DNA from 2 places in the Kitasatospora sp. NPDC088351 genome. Region 1 is predicted to be linked to the other one. Evidence: riboswitches for the same ligand, from Rfam matches in the RefSeq annotation. Region 1 holds a riboswitch; the other holds the start of a gene.
The links. A riboswitch is a leader RNA that binds a small molecule or an ion and turns the genes downstream of it on or off. The one in region 1 is predicted to bind cobalamin.

Region 2: another riboswitch for cobalamin. It lies ahead of AB0P06_RS23780 (HoxN/HupN/NixA family nickel/cobalt transporter); the one in region 1 lies ahead of AB0P06_RS16540 (cobalamin biosynthesis protein).

Annotation. Positions count from the first base shown of each region.
Region 1 covers NZ_JBFBIL010000019.1:72,905-80,750, forward strand. The annotation lists gene AB0P06_RS16520 (phosphatidylserine decarboxylase) at 166-858, shown strand; gene AB0P06_RS16525 (CDP-alcohol phosphatidyltransferase family protein) at 899-1,723, shown strand; gene AB0P06_RS16530 (hypothetical protein) at 1,830-3,104, opposite strand; gene AB0P06_RS16535 (hypothetical protein) at 3,535-4,650, opposite strand; cobalamin riboswitch at 4,931-5,095, shown strand; gene AB0P06_RS16540 (cobalamin biosynthesis protein) at 5,194-6,183, shown strand; gene AB0P06_RS16545 (cobyric acid synthase) at 6,180-7,724, shown strand; gene AB0P06_RS16550 (putative cobaltochelatase) at 7,721-7,846, shown strand, end outside.
Region 2 covers NZ_JBFBIL010000036.1:45,052-52,897, reverse strand. The annotation lists gene AB0P06_RS23800 (AMP-binding protein) at 1-1,109, shown strand, start outside; gene AB0P06_RS23795 (YcxB family protein) at 1,148-1,708, shown strand; gene AB0P06_RS23790 (hypothetical protein) at 1,705-3,402, opposite strand; gene AB0P06_RS23785 (metalloregulator ArsR/SmtB family transcription factor) at 3,465-3,848, opposite strand; cobalamin riboswitch at 3,930-4,123, shown strand; gene AB0P06_RS23780 (HoxN/HupN/NixA family nickel/cobalt transporter) at 4,155-5,330, shown strand; gene AB0P06_RS23775 (aminopeptidase P family protein) at 5,414-6,520, shown strand; gene efp (elongation factor P) at 6,604-7,167, shown strand; gene nusB (transcription antitermination factor NusB) at 7,172-7,609, shown strand; gene AB0P06_RS23760 (thioesterase family protein) at 7,754-7,846, shown strand, end outside.

The DNA of each region.
Region 1 (7,846 bases):
AAGGCGCGCGAACGCCGCGCACAGGACACATGAACGAGCAGGCGGGTTGCCCACCCACCGTGTGCTCCCGATAGCATCCACCGGGACAGCAGCCGTCCCTTTATTACTCGATCCCCGCGGTGGCCCCCGTCCAGCGGCCATGATCCCCCGCGACAAAGGTCTTCGATGCCCATCAGCCCGTCCCCTCACACCTCCGTCCCGGAAGGCGATGCCCTCGCCGCTCCGACGGCCGGTCGGCGACCCCGCGTGACCATCGCGCGCGGAGCCACCCCCTGGTTCGTCCCCACCCTCGCCACGGCCGCCGTGACCACCGCGCTCACCCGGCGCAGCGGCAAGTGGGCCCTGGCGGCGGTACCCGCCTGCGCGCTCGGCGCGGGCATGCTGTGGTTCTTCCGCGACCCCGAGCGTGAGATCGGCACGGGCAGAGTGATCTCCCCCGCCGACGGCGTGGTGCAGAGCATCGACGCCTGGCCGGACGGCCGCACCCGGGTCGCGATCTTCATGAGCCCGCTCAACGTCCACGTGAACCGCGCGCCGCTGCCGGGCACGGTCACGTCGGTCGAGCACGTGGCGGGCGGCTTCGTGCCCGCGTTCAACAAGGACAGCGACCAGAACGAGCGGGTCGTCTGGCACTTCGACACCGAGCTCGGCGACATCGAGATGGTGCAGATCGCGGGGGCCGTGGCCCGCCGGATCGTGCCGTACGTCGAGGCCGGAACCAAGGTCGAGCAGGGCGATCGGATCGGTCTGATCCGGTTCGGGTCCCGGGTCGACACCTACCTGCCGGCCGGCGTCGAGGTCGGCGTCGAGGTCGGCCAGAAGACCACAGCCGGGGTGACGCGCCTTGACCGTGACTGATCCTGAGACGATCGTCGGCCTGGACGACGAGGAGACGGTTCTGCGCCGCCGCCGCTGGGCGCGCGACCGCGAGCTGCGTGCTCCGCGTTCTCCGCAGCACCTGTCCACCGCCGACTTCCTGACCCTGGGGAACGCCGTCTGCGGCTTCCTGGCGATCTACTCGATCACCACCGGGGTCCTGGTCCCGCACATCACCAACCCGGACGTCGCTCCGGACCGGCACAGCGCCGCCACCGCGGTGACGCTGCTGCTGATCGGCTCGATGTGCGACCTCTTCGACGGGCTGGTGGCGCGCAAGCTGCGCTCCTCCGCCCTCGGGGCCGAACTCGACAACCTGGCCGACCTGATCAGCTTCGGCATCGCGCCGGCCTACTTCGTCGCGGTCTGGGGCATGGTCTCGCCGGGCTCCGACAGCCGGCTCTCCGCCCTGATCGCACTGACGGTCCTGCTGTCGGTGGTGCTGCGGCTGGCCCGCTTCTCGGCCGTGAAGATGCGCCCGGGGGTGTTCCAGGGCATGCCCTGCCCGATGGGCGCCATGACGGTGATCGCCATCGTGCTGCTGGACCCGCCGTTCCTGCCCGGCCTGCTGGCCATCGCGGGCACCGCGTACCTGATGATGAGCCGCATCGAGTACCCGAAGCCGCAGGGGCTGCTGGCCACCGCCACGCTCTGCTGGATCGTGGTCTCGATCGGCTGCCTGGCGGCCTGGGCGACCGGCCTGCCCGGCGGCGACATGCTGCTGCACATCGGCGCCTTCGCCCAGATCACGCTGGCCGCGATGGCTCCGCTGCTGGTCATCCGCCGCAAGGTGGGCCAGAAGGTCGGCGACGTCCGCGCCCGCCGCGCGGAGTCCCGGATCGGCTGACCGGCCGCACGCGCGACCGCATGACGGAGGGCCCGGATCCACTGGATCCGGGCCCTCCGTCATGTCCTGGGCCCTGAGCCCTGGAGCCTGGGGACCGCCGGCCGGGTTACGCCCCGCCGCGGTGGACGCTGAACGCCGAACGGCGGGCCGCGCGGGCCACGCCCGGGTCCGGGTGGACACCGGAGACGGCGGTCAGCACCGAGGCGGCCCGGGGGTGCCCGGACTGCCTGGCGCGGGCGAACAGCCGGACCGGGTCACCCGCCGAGGCGCCCTCGACATGGCCGACCAGCAGATCCGTCTCCCCGTGGTCGAGTACGGCGGCGGCGGTGTCCACCCAGAGCCAGGCGGCGTCCTCCGCGCCCAGCACATCGGCCGGGGAGACCCCCTCGTCCGACTGCTCGGCCAGCCAGAGCAGCGCGTACGGGCGCAGCACCGGCTCGTCCACCGCGGCGCGGACGGCCTGTTCGGCGGTGCTGCCGGCCACCCGGAGCGCCTCGAAGGCCAGGCCGCGGACCAGCGCGTCGTCGCCCTGGGCGGCGTCCAGCAGCTCGGCCACGGCCCGGTCGGCCGGACGGGCGGCGACCCAGGCGCGGAACTCGGCCCGGGCCGGGCCCGGCGAGTAGTCGGCGCAGGCGTTGAGCAGTTCGAAGGCGCTCTGCTCGATGTGGCCGGCGGCGGTCTGCGCGACGGTGCAGATCTCCTCCAGCTTGGCCCGCACCGCCCAGTGCCCGAGCGGCGAGAGTTCGGCGGCCTCGTCCCGGCGGACCACGGCGCCGACGGCGGCCAGGCCGTCCAGCATCCAGTCCAGGACGGCGGCGACGTCGGACGGCGCGGCCGGGGTGTCGATCTGCGGCTCGCGGCAGGTGCCGCGGACGGCGGACACGGCGGAGGCGGCGTGCGGGATGGGCGAGAGGCCCAGCGCACCGGCGCCACCGCCGACCCGGCGCTCGTCCAGGCCCCGGCGCAGCAGCTCCAGCAGTTCGCTGTCGGCGACCGGGCCGGCCACCAGGTGCAGGAAGGAGAGCAGCTGCGGCGCCTGGTCGACGGCCTGCCCGGCGAGCACCGCGAAGACGCCGCGCAGCGCGGCGGGCGGGACGGGGGCGAGCAGCGTCCAGGCGTCGAACAGCGCCGACCAGCCGCGGACCACGGCCTCGTCGTCGTGCTCCCAGGCGTGCAGGCGCCAGCCGGGGGCGGCGCCGCCGTCCCTGGCCTCGACCAGGCCGACCAGCAGGGCCTGGCCCCAGGCCCGGGCCGCGGCGCCCACCGTCATGGCGAGTGCCCGGCCGGCGGCGCGGGCGTCCTCGGGGAGCAGTTCGCCGCGCTTGTCGACCTCGGAGAGTTCGCCGGCCCAGCGGGCGATCCGGACGGCGTCGACGAGCATCCGACGGGCCAGCGGAGCGAGCTCGGCGGGGGCCGGGAAGCCCTCCGGTACGGGGACCCGGCCTCGGCCGGGAGCGGGTGCGGGGCCTCGTCGGCGGGGTACGCCGGGAGCGCCCGGCCTGATGCCGGCGGGGCGGTGGGCCGTTCCGGGGAGACGGGTCACCGTCGCACCGGTACCGATCGTCGGCGGGAGCGGGGCATCACGGTCGCGCGGGTTCCGAGACGTCACGTCGAGCAGTCTTCCCCTTGTACCGGCCTTCTGTCACATCCGGTTGGCCACGGACTCCGGAAGGGCGGTCGCGGCGGGTCGACAAGATCGGGCAACAGAGGCCAAACCGCCTGGCCGGATCTGCATGACGCGAACACGCCAGGTCAGAGCGGTCGGCCGGCCGGGCCGGAGGGAGCTGCCGGACGGCCGGCCGGAGCCGTCGTCAGAGCAACGGCGTGAGCCAGCGGCGCAACAGCTCTTCATAGCGGTCGGGGTCGGCGTTCCAGAGGGCGGCGTGGTCGGCGCCGGGGAAGGCCTGGAGGCTGACCAGGTCGAAGCGGCGGTCGGCGAGCCGGGCGGCGGCCCGCCAGGGCGCCACCGGGTCGTCGGGGCTGTGCAGCACCATGGTGGGCACCCGCAGGTCGGTGCCCTCGGCGAGCCGCGCGAAGTCGGCCAGGTCCACCCCGGTCCGGCCCTCGGCGGCGAGCACGCCCGGCCCGGCGGCCGTACGGCCGAACCCGGCCCGGGTGGCGCCCCGGCGGGCGAAGACCGGCCGGTCGAGCACCGGGGAGTCCAGTACCAGGCCGCTGATCGCCGAGGTCCAGGCGGACCGGGCGGCGGTCTGCAGCACCATCGTGGCGCCGAGCGACCAGCCGTGTAGGACGACCCGGCCGGCGCCGCTGTCCAGGGCCAGCCGCACTGCCGCCTCGACGTCCCGCCACTCGGTCTCGCCGAAGTCGTCGAGGCCGTCCGGCGCGGCCGGCGCGCCCCGGTCTCCCCGGTAGGTGACGGCGAGGGCGGGCAGACCGAGACGGTGCAGCACGGGCAACACCGGGAGCGTCTGCTGCCGGTCGGCGCCCGGGCCGTGCACCAGGATCACCCAGGTGCCGCGTTTGCCGTCGAGCCGCCAGGCGGGCAGGGCGCCCAGCTCACCCTCGGCGGCGGTCTCGACGTAGGGCAGGCCGAGCGCGCCGGTCGGGTCGCCGAGGTGGACCCGGGGGGTGAAGCGGACCTCGGTGCCGGGTGTCAGGGCGCCCCGGTCGGCGCGGACCAGTCGGCGGGTGACGCCCTGTTCGTCGGCGTGCAGGATCTCGTCGACCACCGCGTGGCCGCCCTCGTCCCACTCGACGGCCCAGCGGCCGGGGCGGGTGCTCTCCGGGCTGCGGGTGAAGGTGGCCCGCCCGACGGCCAGGCTCCGCACCGTGACGGGGCCCGCCTGCGGCCGGGAAACGGCCGCCGGGTGGAGCATCCGCTGGACGGCCCTGCGCCCGGCCAGCAGTACGGCGGCCCCGGTGCCGACGGCGGCGGCCGCCACGGCGGCCGCGGTTCCCCAACGCATATCGCTCCCCGCTCTGTTGATCGCGGACTGGGCACCCACCAGTCCACTCGCGGGACCGGACCGGGGCCACCGGGCATGGGCCGACCGGGTGTCACGCCGGACGGGACAGCGGGGGCCGCGGCCTCCACCTGCGGCCGGGCGATCGCGCCCTCTCCGCACCCCCGCGACACCGACCCGCGGAGGCGGCGCGCGGGCGGGCCGTGTGACCAACCCCTCCGTGACCTTGGTTGACTCCCGGTTCGGCCGCGTGATGGGATCCTTCAGCCAAACGGAGGCATGCAGAGGAAGCCGGTGCGAGTCCGGCGCGGTCCCGCCACTGTCACCGGGGAGCACGCTCGGATCAATTCCCTCCTTGCCCGCCAACAGGCAGGAGGGGCCCATCGGCGGGCCGTCAGAAGCCGCTGGAGGCTCCGGGGGTGTGTCGGACCCGGAAGCCAGGAGACTCTCGCCGCCGGTACGTCGATCCAGGGCGCGGACCCTGAGTGAGGACACGCACGCGATGCAGGCTGCCCCGACCACCCGCCCCCTCTGCCGCCCTTCGCCGTGCGCCCGCTGACCCGCGCGGCCGCCTTCGCGCTGGGCGCCGTCGCGGGACATCTCGCCGACGCCCGCTTCGCCGATCCCCGGCGCGGCCACCCGGTGGCCGCCTTCGGCAGCGCGGCGGGCCGGCTGGAGAAGACGCTCTGGCGCGACGACCGCGCCGCCGGCACCGCCTACACCGCGCTCTGCGTGGGCACCGTCGCGGCCGGGGCGGTGGCCGCCGAACGCGCCCTGGGCCGGCGGCCGCTCGGCCGCGCCGCGCTGACCGCCGCCGCGACCTGGACGGTGCTCGGCGGCACCTCGCTCACCCGGGAGGCCAGGACCATCGGCCGCTCGCTCGCCGCGGGCGATCTGACGGCGGCCCGGGAACGGCTGCCGCATCTGTGCGGGCGCGACCCGAGCGCGCTGGACGAACAGCAGATCGCCCGCGCGGTGGTCGAGTCGGTCGCCGAGAACACCGCCGACGCCGTGGTGAACGCCCTGGTCTGGGGCGCGCTCGCGGGCACGCCCGGGCTGCTGGCGTTCCGCGCCGTCAACACGCTGGACGCGATGGTCGGCCACCGCTCGCCGCGCTACGCCCGGTTCGGCTGGGCCTCGGCCCGGCTGGACGACGTAGCGGGCTGGCCGGGCGCCCGGCTGACCGCGCTGCTCACCGTGGCCGCCGCGCCCGAACCCCGGACGGCCTGGCGGATCTGGCGCCGGGACGGCTCCGCGCACCCGAGCCCCAACGCGGGCCAGGCCGAGTCCGCGTTCGCGGGCGCGGTCGGCGTGCGGCTGGGCGGCACCCTCGCGTACGGGGAGCGGGTGGAGCACCGGCCGGTGCTGGGCGGCGAGCTGCGGCCGGTGACGGTGGACGACATCGAGCGGGCCTGCCGGCTCTCCCGCCGGGTGGGCCTGCTGGCCCTGGGCACGGCCGTCGCCGGGCACGCGGCGGTCCGGGCCGCCACAGGAAGCCGGACCGTCCTGGGACGGAAGAAGAGGAGGAGCGCATGAGCAACGCACTGCTGGTCGCCGGGACGACCTCGGACGCCGGCAAGACCGTGGTCACCGCGGGCATCTGCCGCTGGCTGGCCCGGCAGGGTGTCCGGGTGGCGCCGTTCAAGGCGCAGAACATGTCGCTGAACTCCTTCGTCACCGCCGGCGGCGCCGAGATCGGCCGCGCCCAGGCGATGCAGGCGCAGGCGGCCCGGGTGGAGCCCGAGGCGGCGATGAACCCGGTGCTGCTCAAGCCGGGCGCGGACGGCCGCAGCCAGGTCGTGCTGCTCGGCCGCCCGGTCGCCGAGGTGGGCGCGCTGGACTACCGCGAGCGCAAGCCGGTGCTGCTGGAGCGGGCCCTGGAGTGCCTGGCGGACCTGCGCAGCCGCTACGACGTGGTGGTCTGCGAGGGGGCCGGGTCGCCCGCCGAGATCAATCTGCGCGACCGGGACATCGCCAACATGGGTCTGGCCACCGCCGCCGGGCTGCCGGTGGTGGTGGTCGGGGACATCGACCGCGGCGGGGTGTTCGCCGCCATGTACGGGACGCTGGCGCTGCTGTCCGCCGAGGACCAGCGCCATGTGACGGGCTGGTTCGTCAACAAGTTCCGGGGCGACGCCCGGCTGCTGGCGCCCGGGCTGGAGATGCTGGACCGGCTGACCGGCCGCCCGGTGCTCGGCACCCTGCCGATGCTGCCCGGGCTCTGGCTGGACGCCGAGGACTCGCTGGACCTGTCCACCGTGGTGGACCGCGCCGAGGGCCGCGGGCCGGTCGGCGCGGACGTGCTGCGGGTGGCCGTGGTGCGCTTCCCGAGGCTGTCCAACTTCACCGACGTGGACGCGCTGGCGCAGGAGCCCGGGGTGCTGGTCCGCTGGGCCACCCGGCCCGAGGAGCTGGCCGACGCCGACCTGGTGATCCTGCCCGGCACCCGGGCCACCGTCGCCGACCTGGCCTGGCTGCGCGAACGTGGTCTGGAGCCGGCCCTGAAGGCACGGGCCGCCGCCGGGCGGCCGGTTCTCGGTGTCTGCGGCGGCTACCAGATGCTGGCGCGCGGCATCGTGGACGAGGTCGAGTCCGGGGCCGGCGAGGTGGCCGGGCTCGGGCTGCTGCCGACGCGTGTCCGGTTCGGGGCCGCGAAGGTGCTCGGCCGTCCGGTCGGCGAGGCGTACGGGCAGCGGGTCGAGGGGTACGAGATCCATCACGGTGTGGTGGCCGTCGAGGGGGGAGACCCCTTCTTCTCCGACGGCCGGGGCCGCGCTCTGGACGGCTGCCGGGTGGGCGCGGTCTGGGGCACGACCTGGCACGGCGCACTGGAGAACGACGGGTTCCGTCGCGAACTGCTGTGCGAGACCGCCGAGTTGGCCGGCCGGGCGTTCGCTCCCGCGCCGGACACCTCGTTCGCCGCGGCGCGCGAGGCCCGGCTGGACCGGCTGGGGGACCTGATCGAGGAGCACGCGGACACCGACGCGCTGTGGAAGCTGATCGAGGGCGGGGTGCCGGCCGCGGGGTCGCTGCCGTTCCTGCCGCCCGGAGCGCCTGAGGAGGCCGACAAGGCATGAGTGACGTCCGCTACCCCTTCACCGCGATCGTCGGTATGGCCGACCTGCGGCTCGGACTGCTGCTCAACGCGGTCTCCCCGGCCGTCGGCGGCGTGCTGGTGCGCGGCGAGAAGGGCACCGCC
Region 2 (7,846 bases), on a different contig from region 1:
GGACCACCGCCGGGCCGAAGGGCGCCGCGCAGGCCGAGGACGACTGGTGCATCCGCTTCACCGGCGGCACCACCGGCATCCCCAAGGGCATCCGGATGGCACACGGCCCGTACGGCCGGCTGCTGGTCTCGCACGCCGCCCGCCTCGCGCCCTCCCCGCCGCCCCGCTTCCTCGCCTGCACCGCCCTCGCCCATATGGCCGGAATCGTCGCCGACGCCACGCTGCTCGCCGGGGGCACCGTCGTGCTGCGGTCCGGCTTCGACCCGCTCGACGTCATCACCGCCCTCGAACGGGAGCGGATCACCGACCTCTGGCTCCTGCCGCCGCTGCTGTACGAACTCCTGGACCACCCGGCCCTGGCCACCGCGGACCTGTCCGCCCTGCGCCGGGTCTTCTACGGCGGCACCCCCGCCTCCGCCGAGCGGCTGCACCGGGCGGCGGAGCTCCTCGGCCCGGTCCTGTACGGCTGGTACGGCCAGACCGAGGCCGGCAACATCACCGAGGTCCTGCCGCACGAGCACGGGGTGACCGGGCCGGACGGCCGGATCACGGTCGGCCGGGCGCAGGAGGGCGTCGAGATCGAGATCCGCGACCCGCGGGGCGCGGTGCTGCCCACCGGCCGGAACGGGGAGATCCACGTCCGGACGCCCATGCTCATGAGCGGCTACTGGCGCAGGCCCGACCTCACCGCGCAGGTGCTGCGGGACGGCTGGATCAGCACCGGGGACGTGGGGCACCTCGACGGCGACGGCTTCCTCCACCTCGTCGACCGGCTGAAGGAGATGGTCATCGTGGTGGGAGGCCACGTCTACCCGGCGGAGGTGGAGCAGGTGCTGCTCGCCCACCCCGCCGTCGCCCAGTGCGCGGCGTTCGGGACACGGCGGGCGGACGGGAGCGAGGAGCTCCAGGTGGCCGTCGTCCCGGCGGCCGGCCACCGGCTGGACCGGGAGCTGGTCCGGGGGTTCGTCACCGAACGGCTGGGCTCGATGTACGCGCCCGCCGCCGTGCACGTCCTCGACCGGCTGCCGCTGACCGAGGCGGGCAAGCCCGACCGGAAGCTGCTGCGGGCCACGCTCGGCCCGGACCACGGACAACCGGACCAGGGATAAATGGTCGGCGGGTCGAAGGGAGGGCGCGCTAGCATCCGGTGCCGATCAAGGAGAAGGACGTGCACATGGGTGAGGACCAGCGGACCGGGACGCGGCTGGAGCTGTCGTACCGACCGACCGCGGAGGATTTCCGGGAGGCGCTGACCGCCCGGGCGAAGATCTCCGCCACGGGCCGGCGGACCCGTTGGCTGCTGACCGTGGCGGCGGTGTGCGCGGTGGTCGGCTCCGTCCTGTCCGTGACGTCGGGCGAGGGCGTCAGCTCCTCACTCGTCGTGATGCTCCTCGTCACCCTGCTTCTGCTCGCCCTGCCGTGGCTCCAGGCGCGGCAGTTCCACCGCCTGACGGAGGGCAAGGGGGAGTACCGGGCCGTCGTCGACGACTCCGGCGTCACCGTCAGCACCGAGCAGTCGTCGAGCACCCTCACCTGGCAGGCCGCGCCGCGCTTCGTCGAGACGCCCCGGCTCTTCGTCCTGCTGAGCGGTGACCGGAACGCCTCCTGCCTCACGCTGCTGCCCAAGCGGGGCATCGCCGAGGGCGCCGACGTCGACCGGCTCCGCGCCGTCCTGGACCGGCACCTGTCCAGGGCCGGGAAGCCCTAGCTGTTCTGACCCGGGCGGCGGGTGAACGCGACCCGGGTGCGGCGGTCGCCGGTGCGGACGGTGAGGCCGTGTTCCGGCAGGCCGGCCGGGTCGCCGCCGTCGGCGAGCCAGAGGGCGACGGCGGCGCCGAGCAGGAGGGGGTCGAGGTGCGGTGTGGCCGCACCCCAGGGGCGTTCGGCGTGGGCCTCCAGCAGCAGGCCGCCGCGGAGCCGCAGCAGATGGCGGGCCTTGCCGAGAGCGGCCACGGCCACGCCGAGGCCCGGCAGTTGGGCCGCGGTGTCGGCGAGCCAGCGCTCGGCGGGCAGTTCGGCGCGGACTTCGGTACGGGCCATCACCTCGGCGCTGTGACGCAGCGCGAGCGTCGGCTCCTCGGCGCTGACCGCGTAGCTGCCCCGGGCCTCGCGGTGGTCCGGGCCGACCGGGTAGCGCCGCAGGCGGACCTCGGTGCCCCGGCGCTCCCCTTCGACGTCGTACGCCGTCGGGCCGGGCAGGGCCGTGGGCAGCGGGACCGGTCGCGGGTACGGCGGCTGGCGAGGTTCGTCGTCCGGTTCGTCCACCTGCCGCAGATAGGAGTAGAGCAGCGGGCGCAGCAGCCGGGCGGACTGGCCCTGCCGGCCGAGCGAGCGGTCGGTGATCGGGCGCAGCGCGGCCCGGTCCGGCTTCGCCAGGGCCTGTTCCAGCTGGGTGAGCAGGTCGCCGTCGGGGTCGAGCGGCGGCGCGGCCTGGCCGAAGGCGTAGGTGGGGGAGCGGGGGTCGAGTTCGTCGGCGCCGGTGGCGACGAGCAGGGTGTGGCGTTCCAGGGCGGCGCCGTAGAAGGAGACCGAGCCGTGGTCGCCGATCAGGCAGTCGGCCGCGACGAGGGCGGCCTGCCAGCCCTGGTCGGGCGGGACGAGCCGCAGTCCGGACCGTTCGGCGGTGGCGAGCAGCGCCGCGGGGTCGTGCCGGGCCCAGATGTTGGGGTGCAGGACGACGGCGACGGTGTACTCGTCGGCGGGGAGCCGGCCGACCAGACGCAGCGGCAGGTCGGGGTGGCGTCCGAACAGGGAGTGCTCGCTCCAGGTCGAGTTGACGACGACGAGGCGGCGGCCGTCCACGGCGCCCAGCGCGGCGCGGTACCCGTCCCGGCCGTCCAGGCTGCGCAGCATCCGGTCGAAGCACGGGTCGCCGACCACGCGTGCGCGGGGCAGGGCCTCGGGGCAGGAGATCCGCAGCCGGTCGAGCTGCTCCTCGTGGGAGAGGCCGATCACTGCGGGGAACACCCGCCCCCAGTGGGTGAGTTCGCGGCGGGAGAGGCCGGCGGCGGAGACGGTGTCGCCGGTGGACCGGGTGACCAGGCGGTTGTAGCCGGCACCGTGCGGCAGCACGATCAGCGGGGCTTTCAGCCGGGCCATCGAGCGGTGCACCGCGCAGGCGACCGCGAGGTCGAACCGCCGCCGGGTGGCCTCGCGCCAGTCCAGCACGGTGATGCCGGTGAGGCCGGCGAGGAAGCCGTCGAGCCCGGTGGCGAACGCGGAGCCGGGGTTGACGGTGAGGTAGAGGTGGATGCCGTCCTGGCCGCGCAGCAGGGTGAGCACGTCCAGTACCCGGGTGGCGGAGGTGAGGGTGCGGGCGACCGCCAGCACGCGGGCCCTGACGGGCCGGGTGTCCCAGCGGTCGTCATCGGGCCAGGCGCGGGCCTGCGGGCGGAACGGCACACGAAGATCGTACTGAACCGCCCCTGGCCGGGGGCGGTTGTCCGGCTGTCCCCGAGGGACGGTCAGCCGGCGGCCGCGGAGGGCTCGTGGTGCTCGGCGGCGGCACACGAGTCCAGCAGGGGGCGCATGCCGTCGTCCACGAGCCGGTAGCGCACCACGCGGCCGTCCTTGTCGCCGCTGACCACGCCGGCCGTGCGCAGCAGGCGCAGGGCCTGGGAGACGGCCGGGTCACGCATGCCGGTGGCGACCGCGAGGTCGGTGACGGCGAGCGGGCCTGCCCGGTGCAGGGCGAGCAGCAGGGCGAGCCGCCCGGGGTCGGCGAGCAGCGAGAACCGCTCGGCCCAGGACCGGACGTGCGCGGTGTCGCCGATCGCGGCGATGGCCTCGCAGACCCGGTGTCCGTCGATGGTGCGGTGGCCCGCGCGGTCGGCCGGTACGAGATGCATGGCCCCATTCTTGCAGTCCGCGTCCTGTGATTCTGAACACCTGCGCAGGTGCGCAGCCTTGCAAGGGTGTCCCACGGGCCCTACGGTGTTCCCCGCCGTGGTGCTCGGGAATACCGGTGACGGATCCTCAGGGATCCCAGTCCGGAGCGGCCCTCGCCACTGTGATCGGGGGGAGTCGTCCGTACCCACGACGCCACTGGGCGCCTCGCGCGCCTGGGAAGGCGGGTACGGAAGCCCCGTAAGCCAGGAGACCGGCCACGGCATCTCACGAAGCCATTCCACGAGGTGCTGGAGCGTGATCCGAAGATGACCCTGCCCGAAACCGCCACCCCGGCGACACCGCCGGTGTTGCCCACTTTCCGTTGGAAACGCCAGGACACCATCCGCACGGCCGGGCTGATGGGGGTGATCCTGGCCATGCACGTGGCGGCGTTCGGGACGCTCATATTCCTGGTGGCACCGCACGAGTACACGGTCGGCACCCAGGTCTTCGGTGTGGGCCTGGGGATCACCGCCTACACCCTCGGCATGCGGCACGCCTTCGACGCCGACCACATCGCGGTGATCGACAACACCACCCGCAAGCTGATGGCGGACGGCAAGCGGCCGGTCTCCGTGGGCTTCTGGTTCGCGCTCGGGCACTCCTCGATGGTGGTGCTGATGGCCGCCCTGGTGGCGGGCGGGGCGCAGCTGGCCAACACGCTGATGGACGACGACTCCACCACCCACAAGTGGCTGGGCGTGGTCGGCACCACCGCCTCCGGTGCCTTCCTCTACCTGATCGGCGCGCTCAACCTGGCCGCCCTGCTCGGCATCCTGAAGGTGTTCCGGTCGATGCGGGCCGGCCGGTACGACGAGGCTGAGCTGGAGGAGCACCTCAACGCGCGCGGCTTCCTCGCCCGGGTGCTGAACCGGGCGACCCGCTCGATCACCCGGCCCGGCCAGATGTTCCCGGTGGGCATGGTGCTCGGCCTCGGCTTCGACACCGCGACCGAGGTGACCCTGATGGTGATGGCCGGCTCCGGCGCGGCGGCCGGTCTGCCCTGGTACGCGATCATCTGCCTGCCGCTGCTGTTCGCGGCGGGGATGAGCCTGTTCGACACGCTGGACGGGACGTTCATGAATTTCGCGTACCAGTGGGCGTTCGCCAATCCGGTGCGCAAGGTGTACTACAACCTGACCATCACTGGGCTGTCGATCGCGGTGGCGTTCATCATCGGCACCATCGAGCTGGTCGGGGTGCTGCACGAGAAGCTGGACCTCACCGACCCGGTCAGCGGGTGGATCGCCGACCTCTCGCTGGACAACGTCGGCTATGTGATCGTCGGCCTGTTCGTGGTGGTCTGGGTCGCGGCGATCGCCTACTGGCGGCTGGCCGGGGTGGAGCGGCGCTGGTCCCCGCAGACCCAGCACGCGGGGGCCCGGCCGACGCCGGCCGGGGAGGCCGCCGAGACCACGGAGGCCACGGAGGCCAAGGCCTGAGCCGGGCGCGGCCCGGCCCCGGCCCCGGCCCGGTCGGGCCCGCCCGACGGGCGGATCGGGGCGGCGCTCCGTAGGCTCGACGCATGGCTGATGCGTACGCGGGTCGGCGGGAGCGGCTGAGGGAGCACTGCGGTGCGACCGGGGCCGACGCGGCGCTGATCACCAGGCCGGCGAACGTGCGCTATCTGACCGGGTGCGCGCCCTGCGGGGCGACGCTGCTGCTCACCCGGGAGCGGGCGCTGCTGGCGCTGCCGGACGACCTGCCGCCGGACGACACCGGGGAGCACCTGCTCGGCGAGGACCTCACCCAGGTCCCGGTCGCGGCGGGGGAGGACACCGCGCTGGCCGCCGCCGCGGCCGCCGGGCGGCTCGGCGTGGACGACCTGGCGGTGGAGGAGCACGACCTGACGGTCACCCGGCACCGGTCGGTGGCGGGCCTCGCCGAGGGGGTCAGACTGGCGGGCCTCGGACCGGTGGTCGAGCGGCTGCGGGTGGTCAAGGACGAGCACGAGATCGCCGACCTGCGGATCGCCGCCGAGATCGCCGACCAGGCGCTCGGCGAACTGCTGGAGTCGATCCTGGTCGGCCGCACCGAACGGCACCTGGCGATGGAGCTGGAGCGCCGGATGATCGACCACGGTGCGGACCGGGCGGCCTTCCCGGTCTCGGTCGGCACCGGCAGCCACTCCGGTCAGCAGGCCCACCAGCCCACCGACCGCCGGGTGGAGGAGGGCGATTTCCTCACCGTCGTGCTCGGCGCCCAGTACCGGGGCTACGGCGTCTCCACCGCCCGGACCTTCGTGATCGGCGCCGCCCCCGCGCCCTGGCAGGTCGAGCTGCACCGGCTGGTGTTCCGGGCCCAGCGGGCCGGACGGGAGGCGCTCGGGCCTGGCGTCGAGCAGTGCGTACCCGACCAGGCGGCCCGGGCGATCCTCCAGGCGGCCGGGCACACCGAGCCCTCCCCGCACCCGGTCGGGCACGGCATCGGGCTGGAGATCCGGGAGGCGCCGCGCCTGGGCCCGTCGGACATGGGTAAACTGGACAGCCGCGTGCCGGTCACCGTCGGCCCGGGAGTCCACCTCCCGGGTAAGGGCGGTGTCCGGATCGAGGACACGCTCGTGGTGCGCCCCCTCGAAGAGGGCGGGCCCGAGCTGCTCACCATCACCACCAAGGAGCTCCTCGCCCTGTGACCCGCGGCCGCCCGGCGGCTGCTGCGGGCGGCAGGACGCAACCCTTGGTTCCTTGACAGCTATATCCAGGAGTTAGTGCGCCCGTGGCTTCCACGAACGATCTCAAGAACGGCATGGTCCTCAAGCTGGAGGGCGGCAAGCTCTGGTCCGTCGTCGAGTTCCAGCATGTCAAGCCCGGCAAGGGCCCGGCCTTCGTGCGCACCAAGCTCAAGGAGGTCCTGACCGGCAAGGTCGTCGACAAGACCTTCAACGCCGGCACCAAGGTCGAGACCGCCAACGTCGACAAGCGCGGCATGCAGTTCTCGTACAAGGACGGCGAGAACTTCGTGTTCATGGACACGGACACCTACGACCAGGTGACGATCGAGCCCGCCGTCGTCGGCGACGCCGCCAAGTACCTGCTGGAGGGCTTCGACGCCCTGGTGGCCATGTACGAGGGCTCCCCGCTGTACATCGAGCTCCCGGCCTCGGTCGAGCTCGTGATCTCCCACACCGAGCCGGGCGTCCAGGGCGACCGCTCGACCGGCGGCTCCAAGCCGGCCACCCTGGAGACCGGCGCCGAGATCGCGGTGCCGCTGTTCATCGTGACCGGCGAGAAGATCAAGGTCGACACCCGCGACGGCAGCTACCTCGGCCGGGTGAAGTAAGTCCGTGTCGGCCGCACGCAGCAAGGCCCGTACCCGGGCCTTCCAGATCCTCTTCGAGGCCGACCACCGCGGGGTGGACCCGCAGCGCGTCCTCGCCGACTGGGTGGCCCGCGCCCGGGAGCCCAAGCCTGACGAGGGCACCCCGCAGGTCGGCGAGTACACCATGGAGCTGATCGAGGGCTACGTTCAGCACGCCCGCCGGATCGACGACCTGATCTCGCAGTACGCGGTGGGCTGGACGCTCGACCGGATGCCGATCGTGGACCGCAACGTCCTGCGGCTCGGCGCGTACGAGCTGATCTGGGAGGACGGCGTCCCGGACGCGGTCGTCCTGGACGAGGCCGTGGAGATCGCCAAGGAGTTCTCCACGGACGACTCCCCGGCGTTCGTCAACGGTCTGCTCGCCCGCTTCCTGGAGCTCAAGCCGAGCATTCGCCGCTAGGGATCGTCCGACGAACCCTGGGCACACCCCGACGCACGGCCGCCGGACCGGAAACGGTCCGGCGGCCGTCGTGCGTTCCGGACGGGTGGCGTATGTTGGGGCTACTCATCGGTAACCCCCCGCAGTGAAGGGCAGGCCACCCCCATGACCACGGCGACCCGCAGCGAGTTCGACCAGGGCATCGCCCTGACCCGGCACCCGGACGAGCCCGGCCGCTACGACGGTGAGCTGGGCGCC